3 regions of the Neobacillus sp. PVCKKU3 genome follow, and region 2 is predicted to be linked to each of the others. Evidence: riboswitches for the same ligand, from Rfam matches in the RefSeq annotation. Region 2 holds a riboswitch; each other region holds the start of a gene.
The links. Region 2 has a riboswitch for S-adenosylmethionine ahead of ACNQGS_RS23235 (methionine ABC transporter ATP-binding protein). Riboswitches for the same ligand answer to the same signal wherever they lie in the genome.
Positions count from the first base shown of each region.

Region 1: linked by a shared signal. The riboswitch ahead of ACNQGS_RS15340 (methionine ABC transporter ATP-binding protein) and the one ahead of ACNQGS_RS23235 (methionine ABC transporter ATP-binding protein) in region 2 are both predicted to bind S-adenosylmethionine.
Region 3: linked by a shared signal. The riboswitch ahead of ACNQGS_RS27430 (5-methyltetrahydropteroyltriglutamate--homocysteine S-methyltransferase) and the one ahead of ACNQGS_RS23235 (methionine ABC transporter ATP-binding protein) in region 2 are both predicted to bind S-adenosylmethionine.

Region 1 is NZ_JBLVQN010000021.1:21,126-27,475, forward strand. It holds gene ACNQGS_RS15325 (hypothetical protein) at 1-331, opposite strand, end outside; gene ACNQGS_RS15330 (vWA domain-containing protein) at 427-1,023, shown strand; gene ACNQGS_RS15335 (NAD(P)/FAD-dependent oxidoreductase) at 1,105-2,220, shown strand; SAM riboswitch class I at 2,413-2,522, shown strand; gene ACNQGS_RS15340 (methionine ABC transporter ATP-binding protein) at 2,621-3,634, shown strand; gene ACNQGS_RS15345 (methionine ABC transporter permease) at 3,624-4,298, shown strand; gene ACNQGS_RS15350 (MetQ/NlpA family ABC transporter substrate-binding protein) at 4,318-5,157, shown strand; gene ACNQGS_RS15355 (hypothetical protein) at 5,256-5,474, shown strand; gene narI (respiratory nitrate reductase subunit gamma) at 5,637-6,332, opposite strand; gene narJ (nitrate reductase molybdenum cofactor assembly chaperone) at 6,347-6,350, opposite strand, start outside.
Region 2 is NZ_JBLVQN010000043.1:1,863-8,212, reverse strand. It holds gene sufD (Fe-S cluster assembly protein SufD) at 1-928, opposite strand, end outside; gene sufC (Fe-S cluster assembly ATPase SufC) at 953-1,738, opposite strand; gene ACNQGS_RS23245 (MetQ/NlpA family ABC transporter substrate-binding protein) at 2,111-2,941, opposite strand; gene ACNQGS_RS23240 (methionine ABC transporter permease) at 2,957-3,622, opposite strand; gene ACNQGS_RS23235 (methionine ABC transporter ATP-binding protein) at 3,615-4,640, opposite strand; SAM riboswitch class I at 4,763-4,869, opposite strand; gene ACNQGS_RS23230 (O-acetylhomoserine aminocarboxypropyltransferase/cysteine synthase family protein) at 4,995-6,311, opposite strand.
Region 3 is NZ_JBLVQN010000063.1:2,260-8,609, reverse strand. It holds gene ACNQGS_RS27440 (phosphotriesterase family protein) at 1-319, shown strand, start outside; gene ACNQGS_RS27435 (multidrug effflux MFS transporter) at 1,299-2,537, opposite strand; gene ACNQGS_RS27430 (5-methyltetrahydropteroyltriglutamate--homocysteine S-methyltransferase) at 2,726-3,853, opposite strand; SAM riboswitch class I at 3,935-4,033, opposite strand; gene ACNQGS_RS27425 (peroxiredoxin) at 4,246-4,863, shown strand; gene ACNQGS_RS27420 (hypothetical protein) at 5,075-5,281, shown strand; gene ACNQGS_RS27415 (aldolase catalytic domain-containing protein) at 5,391-6,350, shown strand.

The sequences.
Region 1 (6,350 bases), on a different contig from region 2:
ACAGTTTGTCGGTTTCTTTTTTGTTTAATTCAAGGGCAAGCGCCAAGGCCACTACTGTATTTTTTCGTGGGCGGTATTCTGGATTCGAGCGGATCTTAGAAAAATGCCTGCGATCCAATCCGGCTTTTTTGTAGGTTTCTGTGTCGCCAGCTCCTTTTTTATCTATCAATTTGAATAGAGTTTCGTTGAAGGTCGGCTGGCGCTTATTTTTAATAAAATCTTCTATTTCGAGACTATGTATTTCATTAGACTCCATCATTGAGTAAGTAAGGATGTTTAAGTTTCTTTCAACATATTCCTGCAATTCTACTAGCAAGTGTTTATCCAGCATAATTCTACCCCCAAAAATGTCGCTTGAGAGGCGACCATTTCCTAGATTTAATACCCTATTATTATTTTATAAACAATATTGAAAGGATGATAGAGATGAACACGAATATGACTGAAATTATTTTCTTGCTTGACCGAAGCGGGTCAATGGCTGGACTTGAAAGTGATACGATTGGCGGGTTTAACGGATTTATTGAGAAACAGAGGAAGTTGGAAGGGGAGACACGGGTTACAACTGTTTTATTTGACGATCAATACGAAATCCTATGGAATGGGGTTAATGCAAGGCAGATTAACCTCACTGATCAGGAGTATTATGTAAGAGGTATGACGGCAATGTTGGATGCAGTGGGGAAAACCATTCTTGACGTAGGATATCGATTATCCAAAACAGATGAGGATAAGCGGCCAGGCAAGGTGATTTTTGTTATTACCACAGATGGATTAGAAAATGCTAGCTCCGAATTTACCTATGAAAAAGTGAGAGAATTAATCAATCACCAGCAGAAGAAATATAATTGGGAGTTTATCTTTTTGGGGGCAAACATCGATGCTAAGCAAGAAGCGGGCTGTCTTGGGATTGATGTTGAAAATGCCTTTAACTTCGAAGCATCTGAAAAGGGTGTTGAGATTATGTATAATATGGTGTGTGAGCAAGTAATGGAGAGAAGGCAGCGCACAAGGAAACTTTAAAGCAGTATTGTATTTGTTGTAATATATATATTATCTACTTTGCTCAGTCTATAAGACTGAGTTTTTGTTTTGAGGTGAGTTATGCAAAAGGTAATTGTAATTGGGGCAGGAATACTCGGAGCATCCACTGCTTATCACCTTGCAAAATGGGGGGCCGAGGTTATCATAGTGGACCGGCATGTCCCCGGTCAAGCCACTGACGCGGCTGCGGGGATTGTTTGCCCATGGTTGTCCCAACGTCGTAATAAAGCCTGGTACCAGTTGGTTAAAGGTGGAGCCCGGTATTATCCAGAATTAATAGTTCAGTTAGAAGCAGATGGGGAAAAAGATACGGGTTATAAACGAGTTGGGGCATTAAGTATTCACACTGATCCAGCAAAGTTGGAAAAGATGGCAGAACGGGCACGGACCCGTTGGGAGGATGCTCCCGAAATCGGCGAAATAACAATTTTATCACCAACTGAAACGAATCGACTTTTTCCGCCGTTGTCCGATGAATTTGGGGCAGTTTATGTTAGTGGCGGGGCACGTGTAAATGGCCGGGCTTTACGTAATGCACTAGTTAACGCTGCAGTAAAGCATGGAGCCCAAGTTGTTAAAGGGGATGCCTCATTAATCAGTAGTGGCAATAAAGTCCAAGGGGTAAAAGTGGATGAAAAAACATTTTCTGCTGATCAAGTTATTGTTACAGCAGGGGCTTGGGCAAAGGAATTTTTGTCTCCATTAGGAGTTGAATTTTTGGTAAGGCCACAGAAGGCGCAAATAATTCATTTACAAATGCAAGACATCGATACAAATTCGTGGCCGGTGGTCATGCCGCCATCCGATCAATACATTCTATCCTTTGAAGGTGGACGTGTTGTCATTGGAGCAACACACGAAAATGATGCTGGATTTGATAATCGGGTAACGGCTGGAGGTGTCCAAGAAATCTTAAATAAAGCTTTGGCAGTCGCTCCTGGACTTGCCAGTGGAATGATATTGGAAACTAGGGTAGGGTTTCGTCCTTTTACTCCCGGTTTTCTTCCTATTATTGGAGCTATTCCGAATTATGAAGGAATCTTATTAGCGAATGGTCTAGGATCATCAGGATTAACCAGCGGACCATATTTAGGGGCAGAACTCGCTAAACTAGCACTCGGAAAACAATTGGAAATTGATATTCATAACTATGATGTTGCTGGTGCTTTAGCCTAATGTTATGCACAAAGAGCTTTTCATGCGAAAAGCTCTTTTCTAATCGAACAAAAAAATTTTTTATTTAATAATAAGTTGATATGACAATATTGAAAACGCTATCGGGTAAATTGCGCTATAATTTAGATGATTGACAAAACAAAAATAGATTTGTACTATCTTAATATAACTTAATTATTTGTTAATTTAATTTTCTTATCCAGAGCGACCGAGGGACATGGCCCGATGACGTCCGGCAACCCCCGATTGGGAAGGTGCCAATTCCTGCAGAATGACTGTACTTTCATTCTGAAAGATAAGCCGAAATTCTATTTAATTTCGACGCCCCTTTCAGAATGAATGGGGCTTTTTGTTTGGGTATAAAGTCTAGTTTAGATATCGGAAAAATGAGGTAATCAGTATGATTGATATAAAGAACCTTAGCAAAATTTATAAGACAAAAAAGGGTGAAGTAAAAGGTGTTGATAATGTTTCACTAACCGTTCAGGAAGGTGAAATCTTTGGAATCGTCGGGTACTCTGGTGCCGGAAAAAGCTCACTGCTTCGCTGTATCAATCTGTTAGAGAGGCCAACCTCTGGCAGTATAACGGTCGATGGCACTGACTTGACATCCCTAAGAGGCGAGCAATTACGATCTTCACGTTTAAAAATAGGCATGATTTTTCAACACTTTTACCTAATCAGCCAAAAAACAGTCTATGAAAATATTGCTTTTTCCTTAAAAGCCGCCAACTATCCTAAGGATCAAGTAAGGAAACGCGTGGAGGAACTTCTGGAAATGGTCGCCCTATCCGATAAGCGTGATGTCTACCCATCACAGCTCAGCGGTGGTCAGAAACAACGAGTCGGTATTGCAAGGGCTCTCGCAAATAATCCGAAGGTGCTTTTATGTGACGAAGCAACATCAGCACTTGACCCTACGACAACAAAGTCGATACTAAATCTATTGAAAAAAATCAATAAAGAACTCAACATCACCATTGTATTGATCACTCACGAGATGGATGTTGTTAAAGAAATCTGCAGCCGGATGGCAATTATGCAGGATGGACGAGTTGTGGAAGAAGGTTCGGTATATGACATTTTTGCCAACCCGCATACAGCACTTACAAAAGAATTTATAGAAAGTGTTGTAACTCTTGAAATCCCGGAAGTTATTCTAAAAAGCTGCCAGGGTCCAATTGTGAAAGTGACCTTCAAAGGAAAAGTCGCTGGAGAGGGGGTCATTTCTGATACTCTTCAACAATTTAACGTAAAAGGTAATTTTCTGCATGGTTCAATAGAATATATTCAAGAGCAACCGCTTGGTATTTTCATAATGGAGCTAAAAGGACAAAAAGAGGAAATAGAAAAAGCCCTAAATTATATTGAAAACCGGGCAGCACAGGTGGAGGTGTTACACAATGGGCTTTGATTTTGCACATCTGATGGAGCTTATTCCGGATATCAATAAAGCATTTTTTCAAACCATCTATATGATTGCGATTTCGTTGGTCGTATCGACGATAATCGGATTGCCGGTTGGGATATTGCTTTACATAACCGATAAAGGATTGTTTATGGAAAATCGAGCCGTCCAGAATGTCCTGGGTTTTATTGTCAATATGGTCCGGTCGATTCCTTTCATTATATTATTGGTGGCATTGCTCCCACTGACAAACTTACTCGTCGGGACTACCATAGGCCCAACTGCCGCCAGTGTTTCGCTATCGGTTGCGGCAATTCCGTTTTTTGCAAGGATTGTTGAAAATGCACTGAGAGAAATTGACAAAGGCGTAATCGAAGCAGCTATTGCTGCCGGGGCAACCCCGTGGATGATTATAAAAGATGTCCTATTACTTGAAGCCAGATCCGGTATCATCTCAGGTGTCACGTTAACACTCATTAGTTTAGTTGGTTTCTCGGCCATGGCCGGTACAGTCGGCGGCGGCGGTATTGGAGACTTGGCGATTCGCTTCGGTTATTATCGATACGACAATACCATCATGATTTCAACAGTTTTAATCTTAATTATTTTAGTTCAGGTCATTCAGCTTCTTGGTGACTATATCGCCAAAGTTGTAGATAAAAGAAGATAAATAAAGGGGAGAAATTATTATGAAAAAATGGTTAACAAGCATTTTATTACTTTGTGTAGTCTTTGCATTAGCAGCATGCGGAAACTCCGAGGACAAAACAGCAAGCGGCAAGGAAAAAGCAACAGAATCAAAAGAAATTAAAATAGGCGCGACTGCAGGCCCATATAGCGACATGGTAACAAAAGCGATTAAACCAGGCCTAGAGAAAAAAGGCTACAAAGTTGAAATTGTTGAATTCAGTGACTATATCCAGCCAAACAAAGCATTAAACAATGGCGATATCGATGCCAACCTGTTCCAGCACACGATTTACCTTCAAAATTTCGCGAAAGAAAACAACATGGATTTAACAGCACTTATTTCTGTGCCAACTGCACCAATGGGGATTTATTCAAACACAATAAAATCGATTAAAGATGTAAAAGAAGGGGCAACTGTTACACTTCCAAACGACCCGACAAATGCAGCACGTGCATTAAACACACTTCGTGATGCAGGGCTTATCACTATCAAAGCAGATGCAGATCCACTAAAAGTATCTGAAAAAGACATCGCTGAAAACAAGAAAAACCTAAAGTTCCAGCCTATCGAAGCAGGCCAGCTTCCACGTTCAGTTGAAAGTGCAGATTTAGCTGCAGTACCAGGAAACTTTGCTCTTGCAGCAAAAATGAATCTTCTTGATGCCTTAACGCTTGAAAACATGGCAGACAATTACCGCAATATTGTGGCAGTTAAAACAAGCAACAAAGATTCACAGTTATCAAAAGATCTGAAAGCTGTTGTTGAATCAGCAGATTTCGAAAAAGTCATCGATGATCAGTTTAAAGGTTTTGGAAAACCAAGCTGGATGAAAAAGTAATTTTTAAATCAAAAGGGTATGGACGAGATCCATATCCTTTTTTCATTGGATACGCCAATAAAGATTGGAGAATCCTAAAGGAAAAAGGAGGATTTTAAATGAGTTTTTTCAAAGGAAATGAAGAAAAGGAAAATCTTGAAGCGGTTCTTAAAGATTCTATAGAAATAGAAGAAGATTTGATGCGTACATATTTAATTACCGCCGAACGGGTTCATGACGACGATGAGCTAAAAGAACGTCTAGAAAACTTTGCGGAAGGGAATGCGAAGAGGACAAAACAGCTAATTGATGAATTAAATGAAACAAAAGAGAAGTAAGATTTACAAATTTATTAAATGAAAGAGTCCTATCATAACAGGGCTTTATCAAGTAGATAAATTAACATGGAAAAGCAGTGCAGTTTTCAGTTGTGAAATGCACTGCTTTTATTGTTGTATTGTTAATTCTTAAAAAAGATCGGTATAAGGCAAAACCTTTTTCTACCTGCTATTCTTATTATAACCATTTCTTGACCGGTACTGTTGCGGAGCCCGTGAAGGATACCTTAATGGAAAACTGAACATATGGACTAGAGCTGTAAATGGGATGGCAGCAAATAAAATAAATGCCACAATGATATGAATTTTAAAGAGCAAAGGCACCCCAAGCATTAAATCTGACCTTGGATGGAATGTGAATAAACTTCTGAACCAAGGCCCAATTGATAAACGGTATTCATATGCCCCTACGGTTGTATTATAGACGATCGTCATATATGCCCCTAGCCCTGCAACCAATATAAGCCATATGATGGTGAAATAACTTGTCCCGGTAGTATGGGCACGAACCCTTGGTGAATTGAATTTTCGAATCAGCATCAAAACTAACCCAATTACCACCATGAGACCCGCAAGACCACCTCCTGCTATGGCAAAGAAATGATAAATATGGTCTTTGACTCCGAGTGCATTGTATACACTTAGTGGAATTAATACGCCCATTATGTGTCCAACAAAAGCAAAGATAATCCCATAGTGAAATAGGACAGATGCAATTCCCAATCCTTTTTTTTCAAAAATTTCTGTTGAAGGTGCAGTCCAACTTTTGCCACGGAAAACAAAACGATAAAATGTTGCAATAATTAGGATTGTTCCGCAAATATAAGGAAAAATTGTCCACCAAAATACAACTTCCATAATGCCCCTCCTTTTTAG
Region 2 (6,350 bases):
TGCCAAAATGAACAACCTTTGTCGTAAAGTTCTGGGTCTGCTCACCACGTCCAACCACAACAGTTTTCGTATCGCCATTAGAACCGTCACCAAGAAGATTGGTGGTATTTTCAGATATGGTATTACCTTCATTCATCATGCCAAGCGCCCACTCGATTCGGGAATCGCGGCCGGTGACACCGCGGCGGTTCACATAGGTTGTGATTCCTTTTGCTAAAGTATCCACAGCACCGTACTGCACCTTTGCATTTGTATTGGCAATTACCTCTGTCAGGATATTTGCCAATGTATTAGACTCTTCCACTGTGGAAATATAGTTTTCCACATATGTTAAAGAGCTGTTATCTTCTGCGACGACAAGAACATGGTTAAACAGGTTTGCTTCCGTATTGTCATGAACGAACACTGCTTGAATCGGTTCCGTAATTTCGATGTTCTTCGGAACATACAGGAAAGCTCCGCCATTAACAAATGCAGCATGAAGAGCAGTCAAACGGTGCTCATCAGCATTGATCGCCTGTGTCATATAATATTTTTTCAATAAATCGCCGTGCTCTCTAGCAGCAGTGAAAATATCGGTAAACACAACACCCTTTGCCTTTAGGTCTTCTGAAAGAGAAATATAGGCTGGAGTTTGGTTGCGCTGAATATATAAATTTTGTTTTGACGCATCCAAATCAACTAATGCTTTAACCTCTTCTGGCAGTTCTGCCAAAGATGTATATGGAGCACTTTTAACTGTATGCTGCTCAAACTGTGTAAAATTCCATTTATCTATTTTTGTTTTATCTGGCCGAGGCATCGGCAGTTCGTGAAAATGCTCAAGTGCCTTCAGTCGAAGCTCTTCAAACCAAGCAGGCTCGCTCTTTTCTTTTGAAAAAGAGCTCACAAAACCCTTATCAAACGGTAATGTTGTTTCTGTTGTCATTGCTAACCCTCCTAACAAAAGCTTTTAAGCTTCTTGCTCAACTGTTTCATCTTCAATACCAAGCTCTTGCTTGATCCAGTCATATCCTTCTGCTTCTAAGCGCTGTGCAAGCTCTGGCCCGCCGGATTTTACCACACGGCCTTGCATCATCACGTGCACATGGTCAGGAGTGATATAGTTTAACAGACGTTGATAGTGAGTAATAATTAAGCAGCCGAAATCCTCACCGCGCATTTCGTTGACACCTTTCGATACTACCTTTAAGGCATCGATATCAAGTCCGGAGTCGATTTCATCGAGAATCGCAATCTTTGGCTCCAACATCATTAATTGCAGGATTTCATTGCGCTTTTTCTCACCGCCGGAGAAGCCTTCATTAAGGTAACGCTGCGCCATATCTAGATCCATTTCAAGGTATTCCATTTGCTTATCCATTTTACGAATGAATTTCATTAAAGAAATTTCGTTACCTTCGCCAAGACGGGCGTTAATCGCCGAACGCAAGAAGTCAGCATTCGTTACACCGTTAATTTCGCTTGGGTATTGCATGGCTAAAAATAGTCCAGCACGAGCGCGCTCATCTACTTCCATTTCTAAAACATCTTGCCCATCAAGCGTAATGCTGCCGCTTGTTACTTCATATTTAGGGTGACCCATGATAGCAGAAGATAATGTAGATTTACCAGTTCCGTTAGGACCCATAATGGCGTGAATTTCGCCGCCTTTTATTTCAAGGTTGACACCCTTTAAGATTTCTTTCCCATCAATTGCTACGTGCAGATCTTTGATTGTTAAAGTTGATCCAGCCATATTCATACCTCCGAAAATGTATTGTATCTTTGCAGACAGATTTTTTAGATCTTCCACATTCATTCTCACTTTATTCTCATTACAATCTTATAACAAATGAAATTTGTTAGCAACTTTTTAATAGTAATAACTAGCATGTATTTTCACTAAGAACATGCTAAATGAGAATAGCAGGAAGTTTTTAAAGAAAATTCAGATAAAGACTTTTTATGTAATACAAGCCCGAATAAAATGATACCTTATTTTTTGCTAAAATGCCATGGGTGGTTATGCCATCTATTTTTTACTACTTAATGGGCTTTCATGTAATGAATGCAGAAAAGCCAGTGAATCCTCACTGACTTTTCTGCAATATTGCTACATATTTAACAATTACTCAGTTGCTGCGATAACAGCACCTTTGTATTTATCCTTAATAAAATCTTGAATTTCTTTCGATTGAAGAACCTCTACAAGTGTTTTGATTTCTTTACGGTCTTTGTCTTCTGAACGAACTACAACAAGGTTGGCTGGAACCACGTCACTGCCTTCAAAGGCAATACCATATTTTCCAATATCAATGCCGCCTTCTAATGCATAGTTAGTATTAATGGCAACCGCATCACCTTCACCGTTTTCAAAGGAAGATGCTAATAATTTTGCTTCAATTAATTTAGGGAACTTCAGGTTCTTTGGATTTTCAACGATATCATCTATTCTTGCGTTTGCACCAACGCCTTCTTTAAGCTTGATTAATCCAGCCTTTTCAAAAATCGGCAGGATACGGCCGTGGTCGCTTAAAGAATCACTCATAATAATGGTTGCACCATTTGGAAGATCTTTTAGACTTTTATACTTTTTTGAGTAAATGCCGATTGGTTCTTTATGAACCCCACCCACACTGACAAAATCAAAATCTTTATTTTCTTTCATCTGCAGATCTAAATATCCAGGTGTTTGGAAATAGTTTGCATCTATTTCTTTATCCTTTAATGCTACGTTTGGCAGAATATAGTCTTGGAAAACTTGAATTTCCAAATCAATACCTTTTTTCTTCAATATTGGCTTTGCCGCTTCAAGTACTTCTGCGTGTGGTACAGCAGTTGCACCAACAACTAATTTTTTGTTCCCATCTTTATCTGCCGATTCATTTTTTGCACCGCCGCAGGCCGCTAAGGCAAATACGGTAAACGCAATGAAGATCAAACCCAGAACTTTTTTCATTTTTTTCTCCTCCTGTTAACGTTTATCTGTTCTCTTTGTAAAATAATCTCCAATAAATTGGATAATAAAAACTAAGATTAAAATAGCAATCGTTGCCACTAATGTAACCATTGGCCTGTTGCGTTGAAAGCCTTCTAGATAGGCAAAATGACCAAGTCCACCGGCTCCAATGACCCCAGCCATTGCAGTAAAGCCAACAAGTGAAATCGCCGTAACGGTAATCCCGGAAATTAATGCTGGCAAGGATTCTGGTATTAATACCTTAAAAATAATATGTCCATGTGTTGCACCCATTGATTGGGATGCTTCAATCACACCTTTATCAATCTCCCTAAGGGCGATTTCCACCATTCGAGCATAAAACGGAGCTGCTCCAATAATCAGTGCCGGCAGTGCAGCATTGGCACCGAGCATTGTTCCAACGAGAACTTTAGTAAAAGGGATTAATAAAACAATTAAAATAATAAAGGGAATGGATCTAAAAATATTTACAAAGCCAGCAATAATTATGTTTACCCCGCGGCTTTGCCATATGTTTCCTTTACTCGTTAGAAATAGCAGCAAGCCTAGTAACAAGCCCAAAATAAATGTCGCAAGGACCGAGATAGCGGTCATATAGATCGTTTCACGTGTTGCCAGTAACAGCTCATCCCACTTAACTAATTCCATAAAGTCAGCCATTACTGATCACCTCCACGCCCACTTGCTGCGAGTGAATATAATCGATGGCTTTCTGAATTTCATTAGCTTGGCCATCCAAATGAATAAATAATGTTCCATAAGACCCGTTTTGCGTATGTGAAATATTACCTTGGAGAATATTTACTACGACATCATAATCACGAATCACACGTGTGATTAATGGCTGCTCTGTTGCTTCCCCAAGAAACGATAGTTGAATGACCTTTCCATGCGGATAGCGCTCAAGCAAATGCTCTGCTGTTTCCTTTGTTTTTTCCGGTTCGGTTACCTGCTGGACAAACCGTTTCGTAATCGGCTGCTGAGGGTTTTTAAATACATCAAGCACCGGACCAAGCTCGACAATCCGCCCACTTTCCATGACCGCTACTCGATGACAGATTTTCCGGATGACGTGCATTTCGTGAGTAATCAGCACAATCGTTAAGCCGAATTGTTTATTGATATTCACTAAAAGGTCGAGAATAGAGTCTGTTGTTTGCGGGTCGAGTGCTGATGTTGCCTCGTCACATAAAAGCACCTTTGGGTTATTGGCAAGGGCCCGGGCAATCCCGACCCGCTGCTTCTGCCCACCGCTTAACTGTGAAGGGTAGGCGTCACCTCTGCCCTCAAGGCCAACTAACTTGATCAACTCTTCAACTCGTTTTTTCCTTTCCGGAGCGCTCACACCGGCAATTTCTAATGGAAACGCGATATTTTCACTGACTGTTCTTGACCAAAGTAGATTGAAGTGCTGGAAAATCATGCTGATTTCCTGACGGGCTTTTCTAAGCTCTGCACCCTTTATTTTTGAAATCTCCCGGCCAGCCACGTTGACAGTTCCACCCGTAGGCAGCTCAAGGCCATTTAACATGCGGATTAAGGTACTTTTACCAGCCCCGCTATATCCGATCACACCAAAGATTTCTCCTTCTTTTATATCCAGGTTTACTTCATCAACAGCTTTTAGCTGTCCCTGCTTGGTAGAAAAAATCTTTCGTACATTTTTAATGGAAATCATTGAATCACCTACTTCTTGTCCTTATTATAGGATTTGATAATTTTCATGAAAGAATTCTATTTTAGTAAAATAAAAAGCCTCTCCGCAAAGGCAGAAAGGCATCATTATCAAATGAATCCTTTCTCCCATCTTTCAAAGCCGCAGGCTTTGTGTGAATTGGCACCATTTCAATAAAATTGACGGTTGCCGGGCTTCATAGGGCACATCCCTCCACCTCTCTTGATAAGAGCAAAAGCTATCCTATATTTAATTATCCATGCATTAATACTATTATTATGAAAGTAATAGTATCACGGTTAGATAGTAGTGTCAACGACAAAATTCTACATTTTCAAAAAACTATTTAAGGAAAATTTAGGCATTTGTTTTTAAAGATGTTAAGCCTGTTGCAGCTTCGATTGCATCCTCTAAATCTTCCACTAGGTCCTCAACATTTTCGATTCCAATGGAAAGACGGATCAAGTCTTCAGAAACACCCGCTGACTTTAATCCTTCCGCATCCAGCTGCTGGTGTGTGGTGCTTGCCGGATGGATAATTAAGCTCTTGGCATCGCCGACATTGGCCACGTGCGCCCATAGGGTGATCGCATCGATTAATTTCGCACCGGCTTCTCTTCCGCCTTTAATGCCAAATACAACCATTGAACCAGCGCCCTTAGGTAAATATTTTTGCGCCAATTCGTAATCAGGATGTGATGGATACCCCGGATATGAAACCCATTCAACCGCAGGATGATTATGCAAGTATTCCACTACCTTTTGGGTGTTGGCGACATGCTCTTTCATCCGTACATGAAGCGTTTCTAACCCAAGAACAAACTGGAATGAGCTTTGCGGGCTTAAAGCAGGCCCCATGTCGCGGAGAAGCTGTACGCGTGCCTTAATAATATAAGCAACCGGTCCAAGAGCCTCTGCATAAACAAGGTCATGATAGCTGGAGTCTGGCGTTGTTAAGCCTGGGAATTTCGGTGAATTCCAATCGAACTTGCCTCCGTCGACAATGATGCCCCCTGTAGTTGTTCCATTACCTAATATCCACTTGGTTGCGGAGTGAACGACGATATCAGCGCCATGCTCAATCGGACGGCACAAGTATGGTGTTGCAAAGGTATTGTCCACGATAAGAGGAACCCCTGCTTCATGAGCAATATTGGCTACCTTTTCAATATCAAGGATTCTTAAGCTTGGATTGCCGATCGTTTCAGCAAAAACAGCTTTTGTTTTTTCCGTAATGGCGGCACGGAAGTTTTCCGGATTCTCAGGGTCGACAAACTTCACATTAATCCCGTATTTAGGCAGGGTCACTGCAAATAGATTATACGTTCCACCATATAGATTGGATGCAGCAACAATCTCATCACCCGCTTCGGCAATGTTTAAGATGGCCAATGTGATGGCAGACATTCCGCTTGCCACTGCCAGTGCGCCAACGCCGCCTTCTAGAAGCGATACTCTTTCTTCAAAAACAGTTGTGGTCGGATTGTGAATCCTTGTGTATATGTACCCAGGTTCTGCTAAGGCGAATAGGTTGGCAGCATGCTCTGTGCTTTTGAATTGGTAGGCGTTATTTTGATAGATAGGTAGCGCCCGTGCTCCTGTTACTGGGTCTGGTGAGAGGCCACCGTGAACACTTAATGTTTCAAACCTTAACTTCTTTTGTTTTTCTGACATAGTTCTTATTCCCTCCCAATATAAAAATAAAACCCATGC
Region 3 (6,350 bases), on a different contig from region 2:
GATTCTGATCGGACATACTGGAGATACCGATAACATGGAGTACATATTAAAGGTGCTTGACCATGGGGTATTTATCGGTATGGACCGTTACGGCATAACAGGTGAGTGTTCTACTGAAAATAGAAACATAACCGTCATCGAACTTGCGAAGCAAGGCTATGCAGACCGCATGTTTTTATCACAGGATCATTGCTGCTCGATGGATTGGTATCCTGAAGGACTAATTGAGCATGTGCTCCCGAAATGGACGATGACTTTTGTGCTTGAAGAAATTATCCCAGAATTAAAAGCGAGTGGAGTAACGGAAGAACAAACTTAACCTAATGATGGTCGATAATACCCGCCGCTGGTTTGAAGGGAAATAGAAAATAGAACACCTTCCATATAAATTAAAGGATGCCGTTAAGAGGTGCACGAAGGCACTTTGGCATATTAATTGGCATGCGAATTGACGCATGCCTTATGTTGTTGTCTTATCAAGGGTTTGGAGGGTGATTAAAGAAGAATTGACACGATAATAAATAAGTTAAATATCAAGTGACAATACTTATTGTCCAACGGAAAATTAGAGTCAAATTAAATGCCATTTCTATTACCAAACCCGGTTCCAATTTGGGGTGCTTGGCTACCGAATTGAAGGAAACTCAGTTAGTTTGGTCGCCAATAGGGGTGCTTGGCTACCGAAATAAAGAAAACTCAGTGAGTATGGTCGCCAATAGAAGTGCTTGGCTACTGAAATGAAGGAAACCTAGTGAGTTGGGTTGCCAATAGGAGTTCTTGGCTACCGACATGAAGGAAACCCAGCGAGTTGGGTCGCCAATAGGAGTTATTGGCTACCGAAATGAAGGAAACCCAGTGAGTATGGTCGCCAATAGAAGTGCTTGGCTACTGAAATGAAGGAAACCTAGTGAGTTGGGTCGCCAATAGAGGTTACTGGCTACCGAAATGAAGGAAACTCAGTGAGTTGGGTCGCCAATAGTGGTGCTTGGCTCCCTAAATGAAGAAAACTCAGTGAGTTGGGTCGCCAATAGTGGTGCTTGGTTACCAAAATGAAGGCCCAGTGAGTTGGGCAACCAATAGAAGTGCTTGGCTACCGAAATTAAGCAATCACGGTCTTGACCAAAACCAACCTTAAAATCGGGAAAACCGTCCTCAATAACTAATTCAATAAGAACAAAGTTCTCGAAAACAGCCTAAGTAAAAAAGAGTGCTATTCAATTCTGTAAAGCACTCTTTTTTATGTTATTTCATTGTCAAATTCTATGGCATTTGCTATTCCAAAACAAGGTCATGCACCTCTAAAGTGAACCCCTTACTCGGTTTCTCTTTACTAGAATCCAATACAATAACACTGCTCCACAACCGGCACATATAATCACTACGCCCATCGGAATGGCCGTCTGCCCGCCGCCTATACCAACGAGGGGAGCGACAAATCCACCAAAGGTAAAGGAAGTAACACCCAGCAAGGCAGAAGCACTTCCCGCATTTTTTCCTTGTGTTTGCATGGCTAAGGAGAATCCTGCTGTATTTACCATTCCTACACTGGATACAACGAAAAACAATGGAATCAAAATCAAAATTAGCTTTGCCTGTAAAAATAAAAGAAGCAGTAAAATGATTCCGCCTGTTGCGGACATTCCCAATCCGAATTGGAACAGTTTAGCTTCAGGGATTCTCCCTGCCAACCTGCCTGTTGTTTGACTCATGATCATAATCCCGATTGCGTTGATCGCAAAGATCATGCTAAACATTTGCGGGGAGGCACCGTAAATATCCTGTACGACAAAGGGAGAACCTGAAATGTACGCGAACATGCCTGCAAAGACTAAGCCCTGCGCTAAAGCATATCCCATAAAGCTTCGATCCATGATTAGTTTTAAAAAAGGTCTAAATGTATTCTTCATGCCTCCAGCCGAACGCTTTTCTTTAGGCAGCGTTTCAGGCAAACCAAAAAGAATGACAAAAAACATTACGATTCCAATGATACTTAAAACAATAAAGACACCTTGCCATGGAAATGCTTTAAGCAGCTGCGCACCAATAATCGGAGCGAGGATCGGGGCCAGCCCGTTCACCAATGCAAGAAGTGCAAAAAACTTGGTTAATTCAGTTCCTGAATATAAATCTCTGACAATCGCCCTTGAAATGACAATTCCTGCTGATCCAGCAAAGCCCTGGATGAGCCGTAAGATAATTAATCCCCAAATGGAAGGGCTAAATACGCAAAGAAGGGACACGACAAAGTAAATCATTAAGCCAACCAAAAGTGGTTTACGCCGGCCGGTTACATCACTGATAGGTCCAGTGAGCAGCTGCCCTGATGCTAAACCGAGCACGAAAAGCGAAAGGCTAAGTTGGACAGAAGATGCATTTGTATGGAAATCTTTTGCGATATTTGGCAGGGCCGGTAAATACATATCAATGGATAAAGGGCCGAATGCTGCAAGTGAACCGAGAACAATCGCCATCCATACTCGTTTAGAACGAGAAAGCACTGCTTGATGATCCTCTGCCTTTTGTATGAAATCCCCCATATAGTAAGTCATGCCTCCAGTTATGTAAATCCAATCTAGTTACCTAAGATTTTATCATTCTATGTTAACAGATTATTCAATATTTAGGAATTCTTTAAAGTAGGAACATACAACCAATTTCAGAAATGATTAAATTGAAAAAGGCCGCCTTTCATCATAGAAATGGAAGGCGGCCTCTTCTAGTGGGTTTAAATGGTTCCCCAAACATCCTTAGCAATAGCCACTACATGTTTAATCTTATTCCACTGCTCTTCTTCCGTTAAAATATTTCCTTCTTCTGTGCTGGCAAAGCCGCATTGAGGGCTTACTGCCAGGTTTTCTAAAGGAATAAATTGGCTTGCTTCTTTAATTCTTGCTTTAATGGATTCTGGATCCTCGAGTTCTGGGAATTTAGATGTGAATAATCCTAGTACAACGGTTAGGTTAGGACGCTGGAAGCCTTTTAAAGGTTCGAAGTCACCAGAACGCTGATCATCATACTCTAGGAATAGCCCGTCCACATTTAGCTCAGCGAAAATGGCATCGGAAATTTGATCGTAACCGCCGCTTGTAATATAGGTGGATCTGAAGTTGCCGCGGCAAATGTGCATCGTAATTGTCATATCTTCCGGCTTATTGGCAATGGTTTCATTGATTGCACTTACTCTTGTTTTGATGATTTCATGTACATCCAAGCCAACTTTTTCAACCACTGCATTGATTCGCTCTTCTGAAACAAAATCAATCCAAGATGTGTCGTCTAATTGCAAGTAACGGCAGCCAGCATCATAGAAAGCCTGGATGGCTTTTTGATAAGCCGCTACGGTATCTTTATAAAGTTGTTCGATGTTGCCATTGTAATACTCATCGCCTTGAATTCTCGTAAATAACATATTCGGGCTTGGAATGGAGAACTTCGCCACTTGGCTGCCATCTCCATATTTTTCAACTGCCTGCTTTAAAAACTTGAAATGCTCGAGCATATAATGATCATTAAAGTCAACTTTGCCCACTACTTTAATGGCGTTGTTTCTTGTTTGGGCGCCTTTGAAGTTGCTGATATATTCATTTTCGAAAAATGCTACACCTTCCAAACCAGCCAGGAAATCCAAATGCCACCATGAGCGTCTAAACTCACCATCTGTAATGGATTTTAATCCTGCTCCAATTTGGTTTTGAACTAATTTCTCAATTTCTTGATCCTCAACCGCCTTCAGGGCAGCTGCATCAATTTCCCCATTGGCAAAAGCCTTTCTAGCTTCTTTAACCGGTTCTGTTCGAAGAAAGCTGCCGACATGGTCAGCTTTGAATGGAGTTTTTACTAGTGTTGCTGTCATTAATTATTCCTTCTTTCTCGGTGTAATAAAAAACCCTCTTCTCAAAAATAAGAAGAGGGGTAATAGCCATTACTAAATCTCTTCTTATCTTCAAGCACTCGCTTCTGGAATTGGCACAGTACGAACGTGTCTGCTGCCGAGGCTTCAAAGGGCCAGTCCCTCCACCTCTCTTGATAAGAATATTCGAAAATATTTAATTAACAGTAAAGATACACCTGTTCTGATTTTCTGTCAACAAAAATCTACAACACTATTATTGTGGTTGAATGGAAAAGCTATCCAAAATAGGCTCAATCGGACAAATACCTAAACATATATTATTTATGGTAACGCTATTAAAGAACGAACTGCAGCAAGGAATTAAGATTCAGGTGATGATCTGAGGTGAAACAATGGAATTTAACAGGCGAGAGGGTCATTTTGATGGATCTTCGCAGCCATTTTGTGCACAAACAACGGATATGGCGCCCCTATTTGAAGCAGACGCTTATGATCATGCAGATAAGAAAATAAAAAAGCTTCGTCTAGAAAGCTATCGTGGAAGCTGGGTTATTTTATTTTTTTATGCAAGTGATTTTACCTTTGTTTGACCGACAGAATTGGCAGCGGTCGCTGCTATTAAGGATCAACTAAAGACACTTAATACAAATGTCCTTGCTGTTAGCACGGACAGTGTGTATGCCCATAAAGTTTTCGCTGAGGTATCTCCTAATGCCTCTCAGGTATCATTTCCACTTCTAAGTGACCGAACACACCAAATCAGTAAAGCATACAGAGTCCTAAATGAAAAAGTTGGGGCAGCCTTAAGAGCAACCGTCATTATCGATCCAGATGGAATAATTGTATCCAAATTGGTATACCCATTAGAAGTTGGCCGAAATGTTTACGAAATACTAAGGATCATACAAGGAGTACAATACGGAAGAAGCACCGGAGAAGGAGTCCCAGCTAACTGGATTCCCGGTAATCCAGGAATCATTAGAGACCCAAAGTATATCGGAAGAATTTGAGGCATGGGGACGGTTCTCATGCCTCATTTAGGCTTTTAAGATCCTCAACATATATCATTGATTCCTTAATTTTGTCGTAATTTGTCGAAAAGTTAATAAAAATGTACGCGTTTTCACCTGATATGATAGGTTCTATACAAATATTCTAAATATTCATCCCTTTGTGACTACCCAGAAAAAATGGATAGATCGGTCTGTCAGGAGGTATAAAATGTGCCAGGAACACAGAAACAAAAATGTAGAAGTAAATTTTGAAATACCTGAAAACATAATCCAAAGTTTTAGAGATGCTGTTGAAAAAAATGGAAAGTCAATGAATGACGTGCTTAGGTTATATATGCAAAAATACATTTGGAAACAAAGTGAATTACAAAGAAATAGACAAATGCGACGTCAAAGTATTGGAGCCGAGAGATAGAAAAACTCCTAGAATTTCTAGACATGTAAGTTTGACACCTTTAAAAGATTCATGGTATATATATTCAAATTATGACGAATGAGCATAACCACAGGGGGAATTTAAAATTATGGAACATCGCAGCAAAATTTTAGATTGTACAATCCGTGATGGAGGTTTAGTTAACAATTGGGATTTCAGTGTTGAATTTGTCCAGGACTTGTATAATGGACTAAGTGCAGCAGGCGTTGAGTATATGGAGATTGGCTACAAAAACTCTGCTAAGCTTCTGAACGCAACTGAACCTAATCCATGGAGATTTCTAGATGATCAATTTTTGAAAGAAATCATTCCTGAGAAAAAGTTCACGAAGCTTTCTGCTCTCGTAGATATTGGTCGTGTTGATCCCAACGATATCCTGCCCCGTGAGCAAAGTGTGTTGGATATGATCCGGATAGCCTGCTATATCCGTGAAGTGGACAAGGGTCTGGAGCTTGTCCAAATGTTCCATGATTTAGGATATGAGACTTCGCTCAATATTATGGCTTTGTCCAGTGTGCCTGAACAGAAGCTTATTGAAGCCATGGAAATGGTCAAAGAAAGTCCAGTCGATGTTGTGTATATCGTGGACTCTTTTGGAAGCTTAGATCCGGCTGATATTGCGCATCAAGTGAAAAAGTTTCAAGCGATGCTACCTAACAAGCAGCTTGGTATTCATTCACATAACAATTTGCAGTTAGCATTTGCTAATACACTGACAGCACATCAAAATGGAGTTACCTTCCTGGATTCTTCTGTTTACGGCATGGGACGGGCGGCAGGGAACTGCAATACAGAGCTTCTTGTCAGCTACATAAAAAAACCAAGCTATGAACTTAAACCGTTACTTGGTGTAATCGAAAAGCATATGTTAGAAATGAGAGAAAAGTGGGAATGGGGCTATATCATTCCTTATATGATCTCTGGTGTCCTTAATGAGCATCCACGGGTGGCAATGGCTTATCGAAATAGTGACGAGCGTGACCAATTCGTTGACTTCTATGACAAGGTAACAACACCTGAAGTAACTTTAGCTACAACTTCAAGGTAG